Regions from separate parts of the Halobacillus sp. ACCC02827 genome, predicted to be linked through region 2. Evidence: a T-box and tRNA genes for the amino acid it is inferred to sense, from the RefSeq annotation. Region 2 holds a T-box; the other holds one or more tRNA genes.

Region 1 (7,388 bases), 1.2 Mb from region 2:
GATACGTTCGAGACGAACTCCCGGCGCTCCTGCTCGACCTTCTCCTGCTCGGTGACGTCACTGATCACGGTGATGAATCCATCCATTTCGTCGTTCTCATCCTCGACGACAGAGAAGTTCGCCTTCAAGAGCAGCTGCTGCTGTTCATCGCTCAAATCGATGATCATCGAACCCTGCTCCTCCACCTCGGACATCTCTTCAATCTGATCGTTCAAATCAAGCACATCGATCAGCGACTGTCCTTGAACGTCCTCGAACGAACGGCCGATCAGCTTCGAAGCTGGAGCATTCATAAGGATGATTGCACCAAGCCGGTCTGTCGCGATGACACCATCCGACATGTTGGAAAGGACCGAACTCAGCTTTCTCCGCTCTCCTTCCGTCGTCGCCTGGGAGAGCTTCAGCTTATCGTTCAGCTCATTGAACGTATGACCGAGCTGGCCGATTTCGTCGTTTCCTTTGACGTCGACCTTCTGTGAAAAGTCACCAGTCGCCATGATCTGCGCCTGTTCTTCCATTTCCGTCAGCGGTCTCGTAATCGCGCGGGCGACCAAAATCCCGAGCAAAGCGGTAACGGCGATCGCCAAGACCGTCCCTTTGGCGAAGATGCTGTTGATATCCTGCATCTGCTCGTAAATCTCGTTCGTCGATACCTCGTAGTGGAGGACGCCGACGATCTCATTCCCCGCTTCGTTCGTAATCGGTCTCGAACCGACATAGAGCCGTTCGTTCGTCTCGCTGTCCCTTACATTCCTCGGCTCGGTCGCCTCTCCCAGAATAAACACTTTCGTAATTCTCGTATCCGTCACCTTTTTGCCGATGATTCCATCTTCCGAACCGAAGGCGGCGATGACATTCGGGCTGTTGTCGACGACCCACAGCTTCCTTATGTTCTCATCATCCAGGGAATAGAGCAGACTGTTGACATCGGAGGCGAGCGATGGCGTATCCTCATCACGCTCGACGCTGAAGGCATTCTGCAGGCTGAAGGTAAGAGAGTTCAGCTGCGATTCTACGGAACTCTCGAAGTTGTTCGTCAACTGATCTTCCAAGCGCTTAACAAAATAGGCCCCAATTACTTGGATGCCTAGTAAAAGTAATAAAATGTAGACTAGAATCAATTTCAGCCGAACCGACTGAAAAAAGCCGACTTTCTTCATCAGACGTTACTCCTGCTCCGGGTTTCTCAAATAGTACCCTACTCCGCGGCGGGTGACGATCCAAATCGGATTACTTGGATTCTCTTCGATTTTCTCACGAAGACGGCGTACCGTAACATCGACGGTCCGGACGTCACCATAATAGTCGTAACCCCAAACCGTTTCCAACAGATGCTCCCTCGTCATGACCTGTCCGATATGGCGGGCCAGATAATGAAGCAGTTCGAATTCACGATGGGTAAGTTCGATATAATTACCGTCACGCGTCACTGTGTATGCATCAGGATGAATCGACAAACGGCCGATCGTAATATCCTTCGTCTGCTGGGAGCTGTCTTCCGGCTCCTGCTGATGACGGCGGAGATTCGCTTTGACACGGGCGATCAATTCCCGGTTGCTGAACGGTTTCGTCACGTAATCATCCGCACCCATTTCAAGGCCGAGGACTTTGTCGATTTCTGCATCCTTCGCCGTCAGCATGATGATCGGCATATTGTGACGCTTCCTTACTTCTCTGCACACTTCATTTCCGTCTTTGTTCGGAAGCATGATATCAAGGAGGATCAGCTCCGGCTGCTCTTCGTCCGCTTTGGCGATGGCTTCATCCCCATCATGAGCGCACACTACCTCATATCCTTCCTTTTCTAAATTGAACTTCAATATATCTGCAATCGGTTTCTCATCGTCTACTACTAGAATCTTCTGTGCCACCTTGCGTCACATCCTTTTCTTCGACTTCTCTTTCTTTCCCTCATTTTAACTCATTTGAAGCTAAATGTCTTATTTGACTCCAAAGCTTCCACGGATCCTTCCTGTCCCCCTTAGTTTTATACCAAAACAAACAAAAAATCCGCTATGAATAATCATAGCGGATTCCTGCATGGAGGTGGGTATTTCTTGTGGAGAGGACGGGTTCCGGGAAATGGGACGCTTTCCACGGGGCGGCCGGTGAGCCTCCTCATCGCTGCGCTCTTCCGGGGTCTCACCTGTTCCGCTAATCCCGCTGGAGTCTGCCCATTTCCCTCCACCCTCTTCTTAAAAAGTTTCTCCTTGATTCGCTTATAAGACAAACGCTTGGCCAAAAGAACAAATCTTCTCTCCATATTGCTCGTCTATCCAACCCGTCTGTTATCAAACGATTAAAACGATTAAAAAGCCAGAGATCCGCTATGAAAATCATAGCAAATCCATCTATTTGGATACATAGTCCAAAGGATTCTTTAATGCTCCGTCTTTATGAATTTCAAAATGGAGATGGACACCGGTGGAGTGGCCGGTCGTACCCATTTTCCCGATTTTGTCGCCCTGTTTCACGACATCGCCCCGTTTCACATCGATCGACTCGAGATGTGCATAGATCGTTTCATATCCGTTGCCGTGGTCGATGACGACTTTGTTGCCGAAACTCTTCTTGAAGCCTGCTTCCACGACTTTCCCATTGTCAGCAGCTTTGATCGTCTTATCCTTCACACCGGCGATATCGATCCCTTTATGATAACGGCCCCATCTTTCTCCCTGCTTACTTGTGATCACACCACCGACAGCGGGCCAGATGAACGTACCGTCTCCTCTGGACGGAACAGCCTTCGTACCTTCGATGATCACTTTCTTCACAGGCTCTTTCGTCGTCTCTTCCTTTACGACCTCTTCTTCCTGCTTCTCTCCGTTTGTAAAGACGAACTTGGTGTGAATTTCTTTTTCACCAGGCTGCCCTTCCTGCTTCACTTCTTTTTCTCCTTTATAGAGATCGTCCGATCGTTTGACTTCGACCGGATAGTCCACTTCCTCTTCCTTCACCCGCATCTTCCGGACGATGACATCAAGGGAAGGGGCAGGGTTATCCGTAAGCAGTGTATCGACATCCGGATAAGCTGTCGTCCATTCTTCTTTTGTCAGGTCGGAATCGAACGTGTCCCCTTCTTTTATACGATCGACCGCCTCATCCACCGTATCGACGAAACGGACCGGGACTGCCTGCTCGTCATAAGATACCTTTTCCCCAAGGCTTACATCCATCACCTTCGTTTCCCCAGGCTTTGGATCCGCCGGTTCGCCTTCCTCCAACTGCTGGAGCACTTCCGGCTGAACGTATTCTTCCTTATATTTCTCTACGACTTGATCCGCTTCCGCTTCATCCGGAACGTGTGCCACCGGGCGGCCGTCAATGTTGACCTGCACCGTGTTCACCGTCACACGCACTTCTTCATCAAGCGCATCCAGCACCTGCTTCTCTTCTGGATCGGCAGAGAAAACCCGCTCCGCTTTGTAGGAAACGTCTTTATCCAACTTCGTATCCCATTCCTCCGGGACGTCCGCTTCTTCAAGTTTCTGATCCAAATACGACTCGACCTTCGATTTATCTGTGACCGTCCCGACAGGTTTATCATCCACATAAACGTGGTATACCGTGTCCAAAGAACGTTCTGCATAAACTGTACCTACACTAAGACTCGTGACCGCGACCGCCGTGACAGCAACTTTCTTCCACATCTACCAAGTCCTCCTGAATATAATTAATAAATTTATAAGAATTTATAACAATCCTGTAAAATCCTCATTTAATCTATCACAGCAGAGGGATTGATAAAACAACAATTCCGAATTGTAAAGAAGATATAATTTTCTTGGCAAAATTACGAAAGATACGGTTTAAATACATAATTTTCGTGTATATTTACTCTATTTAAGTACAATAAATTTAAAGTTTAAATGTGGTAACACTAGAATATTATCTATTAATCTTCAACTTTTTCCAAAGAATAAAACATCAAAAAACGCCTGCGTAGAATACGCAGACGTTCTGGTAGTGGCTCGGGACGGAATCGAACCGCCGACACACGGATTTTCAGTCCGTTGCTCTACCGACTGAGCTACCGAGCCATGCTATTATTATTAGTTTGTTTGATCTTCGCACCTTATCTGGTTTCGATGATCATTCGAAGAAGATGTGCTCTTCGCGTTGCAAGCTGTTTCGGTGACGATTACGCTCATCGCAAAGCCTGCACCGAAGATAATTCGTGAGGTTTACGGCTTCTCTACCGAGCCATATATTAGAATTCAATTTGTAATCATCAGGTAACACATTATTCATGTGTTCGACATTACATAGATGTTATAATAAAAATGGCGGTCCGGACGGGACTCGAACCCGCGACCTCCTGCGTGACAGGCAGGCATTCTAACCAACTGAACTACCGGACCGAAAAACCACTTGTTTACTGCAACGATAACTATCTTACCACATACATAAAAGACAACGCAATAGTTAATTTAGTAGAGAGCAAGTTTCCATCATGATACCAGTCCCACTATCATACACATGTGAACAAGGGAGAAAGGAGGTCCTAGTTGAAGAGAATCTTTCGATATGTCGCTTTCGTCCTCATTCTATTATTGATTTCTTTCATCGGTTTCTTAAAGCTCAATCCCCCGTTGGCCCATGGTTCCATCGGTACGACAGAGGACAAACAGACCGTTATTGTCGCTGTCGGCAACCAGAATTGGATCGGTGACATCCAGATTACGAACGTCGCCACCAACAATAAGGAAACACCTTCGAATGTAAAAATGCAGATCAGTGATTCCGACAAAGGCTTTATACTTACAGATACGTACGCGCTCGTCGATGAATCCTACGACATGCAGGATTATGAAACCATCGTCCTCGGACCGGATACGTCGCCGCTTTCTTCCAAGAAAGTTGCAGCCGCAACCGACTCGAATCCATCGACGATTTACGGTCTGAGTATCAGTCAGGATACATCCATTGACCGGATCGAAGTGTCTTACCGATATTTCGGCCTTTCCTTCATAGAAACCATCCACATTTAACAACCGAGCTGCCAGCAGCTCGGTTTTCTTTTACATTTTTAATTCCAGTGCTTCCAACAGCTGCACGGGATCTTTCTCCTGCATCAGGAACCGGCGGTTATCCTCCGGGACGAAGCCCGCTTCGATGGCATGTTCCACGAGATTCATAAGCGGTGTGTAATACCCGTTGATATTAAAAAGGGCGAGCGGCTTCGTGTGAATGCCGATCTGAGCCCAGCTGATAACCTCGAATAACTCCTCCCACGTACCGAATCCCCCGGGCAATGCGATATAGCCGTCCGCCAATTCGCTCATTTTCGCCTTCCGTTCATGCATCGTGTCCACTTCGATCATCTCGGTCACATCCGGATGGGCAATTTCTTTCGTAAACAGGCGCGTCGGCATAACCCCCGTCACCCGACCGCCGTTTGCCAGCACCTCATCTGCCATCACGCCCATCAGACCGCTCTTCGCTCCTCCGTAAACAAGCTCGATTCCTTTCTTCCCGAGCGCTTCCCCAAGCTTCCGCACTTCCTCTTTATAAACCGGATCCGTTCCCAAACTGGACCCGGCAAATACACACACTCGTTTCAATCCCACACACCCCTTTTCTTTCTATCATAAACAAAAAACGCCTGACTGAAACAGCCAGGCGTTCGTCCAATCGGTTATTCGCTGTACACGCTGCGGACGACGTTCGTCTGAGAACGATCCGGACCAACAGAGAAGACAGACAACGGGATACCAGTCAGTTGAGACACACGCTCGATGTAGTGGCGCGCGTTAGCCGGAAGCTCACCAAGAGATTTCACTCCTGTGATGTCTTCCTCCCAACCAGGCATTTCTTCATATACAGGCTCACACTCAGCAAGGACCTTAAGGCTCGCCGGGAACTCCTCCATAATTTCACCTTTATACTTATAGGCCGTACAGATCTTAAGGTTCTTGATCCCCGTCAAAACATCGATGGAGTTCAAGGATAGATCAGTGATTCCGCTCACACGGCGTGCGTGGCGGACTACGACACTGTCGAACCAGCCGACACGGCGCGGACGTCCGGTCGTCGTACCGTATTCACGGCCGACTTCGCGGATTTGATCCCCGATTTCATCGTGAAGCTCTGTCGGGAACGGACCGTCACCGACACGAGTCGTGTACGCTTTCGACACACCTACGACATGCTTGATCTTGGACGGTCCGACACCGGAACCGATCGTCACACCACCGGCAATCGGGTTGGAAGACGTTACGAACGGGTATGTACCCTGATCGATATCAAGCATAACCCCTTGCGCACCTTCAAACAGCACACGGCGGCCTTCATCCAGGCTGTCGTTCAATACGACAGACGTATCGCATACGTAAGAAGCGATCTGCTGACCGTAATCATAATACTCTTCCATGATTTCATCGACCGTGAACGGCGTCGTTTCATATACTTTCTCGAAAAGACGGTTCTTCTCCGCCAGGTTCTGCTCGAGCTTCTCACGGAACGTTTCTTTATCAAGAAGGTCTGCGATACGGATACCGGTACGTGCCGCTTTATCCATATAAGCAGGGCCGATCCCTTTCTTCGTCGTTCCGATCTTGTTCACGCCTTTCTCTTCTTCCTGAAGCGCATCCAGCTTCAAGTGGTAAGGAAGGATGACGTGGGCACGGTTGCTGATCCGAAGATTGTCCGTACTGATGCCGCGGTCATGAAGGTACTTCAATTCCTCAAGGATCGCTTTTGGATCGATGACCATTCCGTTTCCAAGCACACAAATTTTATCATCAAAGAAGATTCCTGATGGGATCAAATGAAGTTTATACGTGACTCCGTCAAATTTAATCGTATGTCCTGCGTTGTTTCCACCCTGATAGCGAGCGACAACTTCCGCATTCTGTGAAAGAAAATCGGTTATCTTGCCTTTTCCTTCGTCCCCCCACTGGGTTCCGACAACTACTACTGAAGACATAAGGCACCTCCGCCAAATAATTGTTTGTTGTAATTCATATCCATCGTCAGTTTATCAATTTGCAAAAAGGAAGTCAACGCTATTTCCGAACATTAAAAGAAATTAGAACATCCAATGTTCGATTATGAATCATTTGAACGATAATTCCGACTACTTACCATGACTTATTTATCATTGATTTTAATTATACACACACTTATAATTACTTACAAAAGGATGTAAATGGAAGGAGGTTTCGTGATGTATCAAGAAGAACGACTGATTGCAGTGATCCAATACTTGAAGGAGAAGCGGAGGATATCCATCGAGCAGATGTGTGAGATGTTCGACATTTCCCGCGATACGGCCAGGCGCGATCTCGTTAAGCTGGAAGACAGGAAAGCGATTGTAAGGACACGTGGCGGAGCGATCCTTCCGACCTCCCACGCCGCCATCCAAGATTATACGAATCGTTTGAAAA
Region 2 (7,388 bases):
CTCGCTTGAACGATATTTCTTACAGCCGTCTAATGCACGGTTTGAAACTTGCGGGTATCGAAATGAACCGTAAGATGCTTGCTGATCTAGCTATCAACGATGCTCAAGCTTTCTCTGCACTTGCAGAGCAGGCAAAAGCAGCACTTAAATAAAAAAGATTGTAGAAGAGTCATTTCCGTTCGGTAGGAAATGACTTTTTTTATATAAAAAGATAAAGGGGGTACATTCTATGGGTTTTCTGGGTGCTTTATTTATCGTTTGGGGGAGCATGAGTATCTGGCTGTTTCTTTTAATGGGGTCGGATAAGAAGAGAGCAGTGAAGCAGGCATGGAGGACCCGGGAGCGTACCATTTGGTTACTAGCAGTCCTTGGCGGTGCACTTGGCGGCTGGGCAGGAATGAACGTGTTCAGACATAAGACGAAACACCGGGCATTCGCGTTCGCCCTTCCTTTCCTGTCCCTTCTTCACATTGCGGGAGCGGGCTATCTCATCGGTAAGTTCTACCTTTGATTCTCCTGTCATAATATGTAGACAGGGGGGATGAAATGGGCGAGATAACAACATCCGTATTGGCATGGTTGGAACAGCAGGAAGCTTGGGCACCGCTCTTATTCATCGGTATTCATTTACTGCGTCCATTCTTATTTCTGCCTGTTATGCTTGTATGCATCACAGGCGGGGTACTATTCGGACCAATTGCCGGCACCGCTTATTCCGTGATCGGGACAATGTTATCCAGTCTGGTTTTTTACAAAATGATCCGCATCTTACCATCAGGATTGAAGAAACTTAAACGTGTGAAGGAGAAATGGCTGAAGAAACAAACCAACCTTTCGGTAAAGCAGGTGGCGGTTCTTCGACTTGTCCCGTTTATTCATTTTCATCTACTATCCTACTGTCTCTTGGAAATCAGTTCGGATTTCAAGGAATATACGAAATCCTCGCTGTTTGCAAATTTTCCGCTGGCAGTGGTTTATACATCGGTAGGTCAATGGATCACTTTGTTGTCTCTTCCAATGATGATTATTTTTTCCGGCGCCCTGATCGGCCTCACTTTCTTGATCAGGAAGAAATACGAAGTGGTGCTCTGGCGTGACTTCTTTCAGCCGGCACCTTAAGAATTCATGGAATATCAGCATGCAGGAAGTTCTTTCTCTCCCATGTGAAAAATCCGACCATTCCTGGTCGGATTCTTTTGGTTGGAGACACTGTATCGAGCTCTTAGAGCTGTTCGTCATCGTTCCAACGGCTTAGAATAAGGCGGTTCATCGGATATTTCCATTCAATAGTGGCGTACGGGTACCGTATGAGGATTTCCTTCTCCATGAAATAGATATCCTCCCGGTCAAGTCCTTGCAGCCGTTCCGGATGATGTGCGCTGACGCTGATATTGACGACTTCAAATGCATCTTCGGTTGCCCCCAGGTACTTTTCACCTTCGAAAACCAACCCTTTCCATGTAAGTAGAAAATTTTCCTTGGAATTTTCTTTATTGTCATGGAAGTAGAACTGTTTTTTATCTTTAGCGGTGTCTAGTTTCCTTCGTGGGTTGATGAGGAACTTGTAGGCTGTATAAAGGATGAAGGCGATAGCGACCAATAATAACAAGCGGAACAGGATGATAATCATGTGTATCGACTCCCTATATATAGCATCATAGCTACCATACGATTGTGCATGTCCTTTTGTTTCAAAAAATGATACATTTATTGAAGACAATTTTTGAGTAGAGGAGAATTTTAATGGAATGGAATCGATTGTATGACATGCAGCGAGCGTTGGATCAATATATTGAAGACCAGCACGACATTAAACAAGGGACAAAAACAGAGGAAAAAATCCTTGCCCTGCTAGTGGAAATCGGGGAACTCGCGAATGAAACCAGGTGCTTCAAATTCTGGAGTAGTAAAGGACCTAGTGAAAAAGAGGTCATTTTGGAAGAGTATGTAGACGGAATACATTTTCTGCTGTCGCTCGGCCTCGATTCAGGCTTTCATTTTGAGCCGGGCGCCTATGTTTGCCGGGAAACGGAAACCGAGGCGTTTCTTAATGTATATAAAGCGGTGGAAGCGTTTCGGGAACAGAAGGACAAACAATCCTATCACGCACTGTTCCTTGGGTATTTACAGCTGGCAGCGACCATCGGCTTGACGGAGGAAGAATGGTTTCACGCCTATCTATCAAAAAATGAAGTGAATTACCAACGTCAGGACGAAGGATATTAAAGGAATAATAGACGCAATTTTTTGTGAAATCGCTTTAAAGAGGTTATAATATGGTTGGAATGAGTAAAGGAGGATGCAGTACATATGTCTAAAAGAGATGAAACGTTGAATATGCTTAAGGATTTGACAGATGCCAAAGGTGTGCCCGGAAACGAACGTGAAGCTCGCGATGTGATGAAACGTTATATCACACCATACGCAGACGAAGTATTCACGGACAATCTTGGCAGCCTCGTTGCCAAGAAAGTCGGAAATAAAAAAGGCCCGAGTATCATGGTGGCTGGTCACTTGGATGAAGTGGGCTTTATGGTCACCCGGATTGACGATCATGGATATATCTATTTTCAGACTGTGGGAGGCTGGTGGAGTCAGGTTATGCTCGCGCAACGTGTGACAATCATGACTCGTAAAGGCGACCTGACGGGGATCATCGGCTCCAAGCCGCCTCATATTCTTCCTGCAGAACAGCGTAAGAAAGCTGTTGATTTGAAGGATATGTTTATTGATATCGGTGCATCCAGCAGGGAGGAAGCAGAAGAGTTCGGTGTCAAGCCGGGGGATTCTGTTGTTCCATATTTTGAATTCACCCAAATGAAGAACGAGAAGATGCTCCTTGCTAAAGCATGGGACAACCGTATCGGATGTGCCATAGCGATTGACGTACTTAAGCAGTTGAAAGGGCAAAAGCATCCGAACATCGTCTATGGTGTCGGGACAGTTCAGGAGGAGGTAGGGCTTCGAGGCGCCCGTACTTCTGCCAATATGATCAATCCTGATATTGCTTTCGGTGTCGATGTCGGTATTGCCGGCGATACACCAGGTGTATCAGATAAAGAAGCTGCAAGTAAAATGGGAGACGGTCCACAGATCATTCTTTATGATGCCTCCATGGTTTCTCATAAAGGTTTGCGTGACTTCGTGACAGATACTGCAGACGCACACAACATCCCGTATCAATTTGACTCTATGCCCGGCGGGGGGACGGATTCCGGTTCCATTCACTTGAGCCACAACGGTGTACCTGCGTTGTCCATCACGATTGCGACACGTTATATCCATTCTCATGCTGCTATGCTCCATAGAGATGACTTCGAGAATGCTGTGCGTTTAATCGTGGAAGTGATCAAAGGATTAGATGCAGATAAAGTAAAAGAAATTACCTTCCAGTAAAGGGAAGAAAGCCAACCTGATTTTCAGGTTGGCTTTCTTATTAATTCGTCTGTCTTAACCCTTGCTCAAGCGTGTCCAGAATTTCCTGTCTTTCCTGTTCATCAGACTCTCTCCAAAGCGTCTCGAAGAAAACGCCAAGGCCTGGTAACGTCTTCTCTTCGCCTTTTTGCATGGCATCATCGATCGTCGCTTCCAGCTGCTCTGCACTGTGGCCGGTCACATTGGACAGAATAGCTCTTCTCAAATCCAAATTCATCGTAACATCCTCCTTGCTTATGCGTAATATTCCACCTTAGTTTGACCAACCCGGCCTTTGCTATGTATGATAGTTGAGAAATAACATGTAAATGAGGGAATAACATGCTGACTTCGGTACAAAACACCAAAGTGAAAGAATGGAAAAAGCTGCATAAGCGTAAATATAGAAAACAGACAGGTCAATTCCTGGTGGAAGGACATCATCTGGTGGAGGAAGTCCTTGCAAGTGATTGGACAGTCCTTGAACTCATAAGACGTGAAGGAACAGACTTTACAGCACCGCCCGAAATCAAGGTGACAGAAGTAGACGCACAGGTATTTGCTGCGGTTGCGGAAACGGAAACACCACAAGGCATTGCGGCGGTTGTCGAACAAAAAACGTACGAATTCCTTCCAGCGAAAAGGACCCTCATGATTGATGCAGTCCAGGACCCGGGTAATATCGGAACGTTGATTCGAACGGCAGACGCGGCCGGGTTTGATCAGGTTTTGTTAGGAACAGGATCAGTGGATCCGTTCAACGATAAGGTCATCCGTGCAACGCAGGGATCTATTTTTCATCTTCCCATCCTGACTGGTGAACTTACAGAGTTTATGAATGAATTAAAAGCGGAAGGTGTCGAGATCTGGGCAGCGGCTCTGCAGGAAGCAAAGCCCTATAAGGATATGAAGACCCCGGATCGAGTGGCGCTGCTGGTCGGAAACGAGGGCCAGGGAATTGCAGAGCACTTACTGGAGCAGTCCGAGAAGAAAGTCTACATTCCAATTTACGGCCGGGCTGAGTCATTAAATGTAGCCGTAGCCGGTGCTGTTTTGATGTATCACCTGCAAAGCTGAACTTGCATGAACGCTCATCTTTGACTATAATATATTCAGTTGAATGAAATATGTTTAATAAGCGTAGAAAGAGCCTAGTAGGTGAATGTAAATCGTTAAGAGGGAGGGAACGCCCTGGACTGTAAGTGTTCCCAACGTGTCATTCATTGAAATTTCACTCTGGAGCTTGACCTTTAATGGTCCGGATGCCAAGTCCGTTATTGTAATCGAAGTGGGCACATAGAATGTGTCAACAAGGGTGGTACCGCGAAACAACCATACAAGTCTCGTCCCTTTTTACAGGGAGGAGGCTTTTTTATTTTTATTCATAAGGAGGAGTTGGAGTCATGAAGGAACGTTTAGAACAGTTGAAGCAGGAAGCTTTGCAGAAAGTAGATGCTGCAGAAGCTGTCCAAGGGTTGAAAGATATCCGTGTCGAGTACTTAGGTAAGAAAGGCCCGATCACAGAAGTGCTGCGGGGAATGGGGAAACTATCCAAAGAAGAACGTCCGGTCATCGGACAGCTAGCGAATGATGTCCGTGAGAACATTGCTGCGGCAATTGAAACGAAACAAACGAAACTGGAGGACGAAGCGCTTGAGAAACAGCTGGAAGAAGAGAGTATTGATGTGACGCTTCCGGGACGACCTGTCCAAGTCGGAGGTCCTCATCTGCTTACAAGCATCGTTGAAGAAATCGAGGATTTATTTATTGGGATGGGATTTGAAATTAAAGAAGGTCCGGAAGTGGAGACGGATTACTACAACTTCGAAGCCTTGAATCTTCCGAAGGGGCACCCGGCACGCGATATGCAGGATTCTTTCTATGTGACGGAAGAGCTGCTGATGCGAACCCACACTTCTCCTGTACAGGCACGTACAATGGGGGCAAAAAACGGTAACGAACCGGTCAAAATGATCTGTCCGGGGAAAGTGTACCGTCGTGATACGGACGATGCGACACACTCCCACCAATTTACTCAGATTGAAGGACTTCTTGTCGATAAAGATGTGCGCATGAGTGACTTGAAAGGTGTCCTGAACGCATTTGCCAAGCAGATGTTCGGTTCCGACCGTGAAATCCGCCTACGTCCAAGCTTCTTCCCATTCACAGAACCCTCTGTGGAAATGGATATTTCCTGTAAAGTGTGCGGGGGTAATGGTTGTTCCGTTTGTAAAGGAACCGGCTGGATCGAAATTCTCGGAGGTGGAATGGTTCACCCGAACGTTCTGGAGATGGCTGGATACGATCCGAAAGAATATTCCGGATTTGCATTCGGTATGGGACCGGAGCGAATTGCCATGCTGAAATACGGAGTAGACGATATCCGTCACTTCTACACAAACGATATTCGATTTATTGAGCAGTATCATAAAGCATAAGGGGAGGAACTGAATCATGCTCGTATCACTAAATTGGTTACAAGAATATATTGATGTCAGCGCGTATAAGCCTGAAGAGCTGGCTGAAATTATAACGAAAACAGGAATTGAAGTGGAAAGCGTGGAGCCGGTAGCCGAAAATGTCACCGGTGTGGTTGTCGGACACGTGCAATCCTGCCTACAGCATCCGAATGCGGATAAACTTAACCTTTGTCAGGTGGATGTAGGAGAAGAAACGCTTCAAATTGTCTGCGGAGCTCCAAACATTGGAGAAGGCCAGAAAGTAGCGGTGGCTGCTCCGGGAGCTGTTCTGCCGGGTAATTTTAAAATCAAAAAAACTAAACTGCGCGGAGAAGTCTCCAATGGTATGATCTGTTCGCTTCAGGAACTTGGTGTGGATGAGAAAGACGTACCGAAGGAGTATGTGGACGGAATATTTGTGTTTCCAGAAGATGCAGAAGTGGGAGCGGACGCTGTTTCCCTTTTAAATCTCGACGATCTGATCATCGAACTCGGATTGACTCCGAACCGGGCGGATGCAATGAGCATGGCTGGTGTTGCCTACGAGGTAGCAGCAGCCATTGACGGTGAATACCAATTAGCAGAAGAGCACGTGGAGACATCGGATGAGAAAGCATCCGACTACATTTCTGTAAAGGTAGAGGATCAGGAAGCAAACCCGTATTACGGTGCGTTTGTAATTAAGGATGTGACAGTGGGACCTTCCCCGCTGTGGATGCGTAATCGTTTGACTGCGGCAGGCATACGTCCTATTAATAACGTTGTCGATATCACGAACTATGTCTTGATGGAATACGGGCAGCCCCTTCACGCCTTCGATTATGATCGTTTCGGATCGAAAGAAATCGTGACTCGTCGTGCAGAAGAAGGAGAAACGATAGAAACGCTGGATGGCCAGGAGCGCGAATTGAGTGCCGGCCACCTTGTCATTACGAATGGATCCAAGCCGCATGCCATCGCAGGAGTCATGGGTGGTGCGCATTCCGAGGTCCACGATGATACAACGACGATTCTTTTGGAGGCAGCCTACTTCGCTCCAGCTGTTGTGCGTCAGGCATCCAAAGATCACGGCTTAAGAAGCGAGTCCAGCAGCCGTTTCGAGAAAGGTGTCGATCCAAACCGCGTGGAACGTGCAGGGAAACGTGCATGTGAACTTCTTGCCGAATATGCTGGGGGGACGGTACTGGACGGAGTGGTCCGTTTTGATGAACTCGACAAATCCGAGAAACAAGTAACCATAGAAACAGATCGTATCAACGCCCGTTTAGGTACGGAAATATCCGCCGGGGAAATCGCAGACATTCTTCGCCGTCTTCAATTCGGCTACGAGCAGAAAGAGGAAGTATTTACAATCTCTGTTCCTACAAGACGAGGAGACATCACGTCTTTCGAGGATATTCTTGAGGAAGTTGCTCGTATTTACGGTTATGACAACCTTCCGTACACGCTGCCGCAAGGCGCATCTCAGGCAGGCGGATTGACAACTCGTCAAGCGCTTAAACGTAAAGTGAAAGC

The links. A T-box is a leader RNA that pairs with one kind of tRNA and senses whether it is charged. The one in region 2 lies ahead of pheS (phenylalanine--tRNA ligase subunit alpha), so its partner is inferred to be a tRNA-Phe.
Region 1: it encodes a tRNA-Phe, which carries the amino acid that the T-box ahead of pheS (phenylalanine--tRNA ligase subunit alpha) is inferred to sense. The anticodon was not compared.

What each region holds. Positions count from the first base shown of each region.
Region 1 covers NZ_CP128168.1:3,629,825-3,637,212, forward strand. Annotated here, with positions in the region: gene walK (cell wall metabolism sensor histidine kinase WalK) at 1-1,160, opposite strand, end outside; gene yycF (response regulator YycF) at 1,167-1,871, opposite strand; gene QRD89_RS18975 (peptidoglycan DD-metalloendopeptidase family protein) at 2,352-3,650, opposite strand; tRNA gene QRD89_RS18980 (tRNA-Phe) at 3,968-4,040, opposite strand; tRNA gene QRD89_RS18985 (tRNA-Asp) at 4,285-4,361, opposite strand; gene QRD89_RS18990 (hypothetical protein) at 4,509-4,991, shown strand; gene QRD89_RS18995 (LOG family protein) at 5,022-5,564, opposite strand; gene QRD89_RS19000 (adenylosuccinate synthase) at 5,639-6,928, opposite strand; gene QRD89_RS19005 (DeoR/GlpR family DNA-binding transcription regulator) at 7,169-7,388, shown strand, end outside.
Region 2 covers NZ_CP128168.1:2,405,079-2,412,466, reverse strand. Annotated here, with positions in the region: gene rplT (50S ribosomal protein L20) at 1-152, shown strand, start outside; gene QRD89_RS12840 (DUF1294 domain-containing protein) at 230-511, shown strand; gene QRD89_RS12835 (TVP38/TMEM64 family protein) at 547-1,119, shown strand; gene QRD89_RS12830 (hypothetical protein) at 1,223-1,630, opposite strand; gene QRD89_RS12825 (dUTP diphosphatase) at 1,744-2,226, shown strand; gene QRD89_RS12820 (M42 family metallopeptidase) at 2,311-3,396, shown strand; gene sspI (small acid-soluble spore protein SspI) at 3,437-3,652, opposite strand; gene QRD89_RS12810 (TrmH family RNA methyltransferase) at 3,757-4,491, shown strand; T-box leader at 4,547-4,768, shown strand; gene pheS (phenylalanine--tRNA ligase subunit alpha) at 4,818-5,852, shown strand; gene pheT (phenylalanine--tRNA ligase subunit beta) at 5,869-7,388, shown strand, end outside.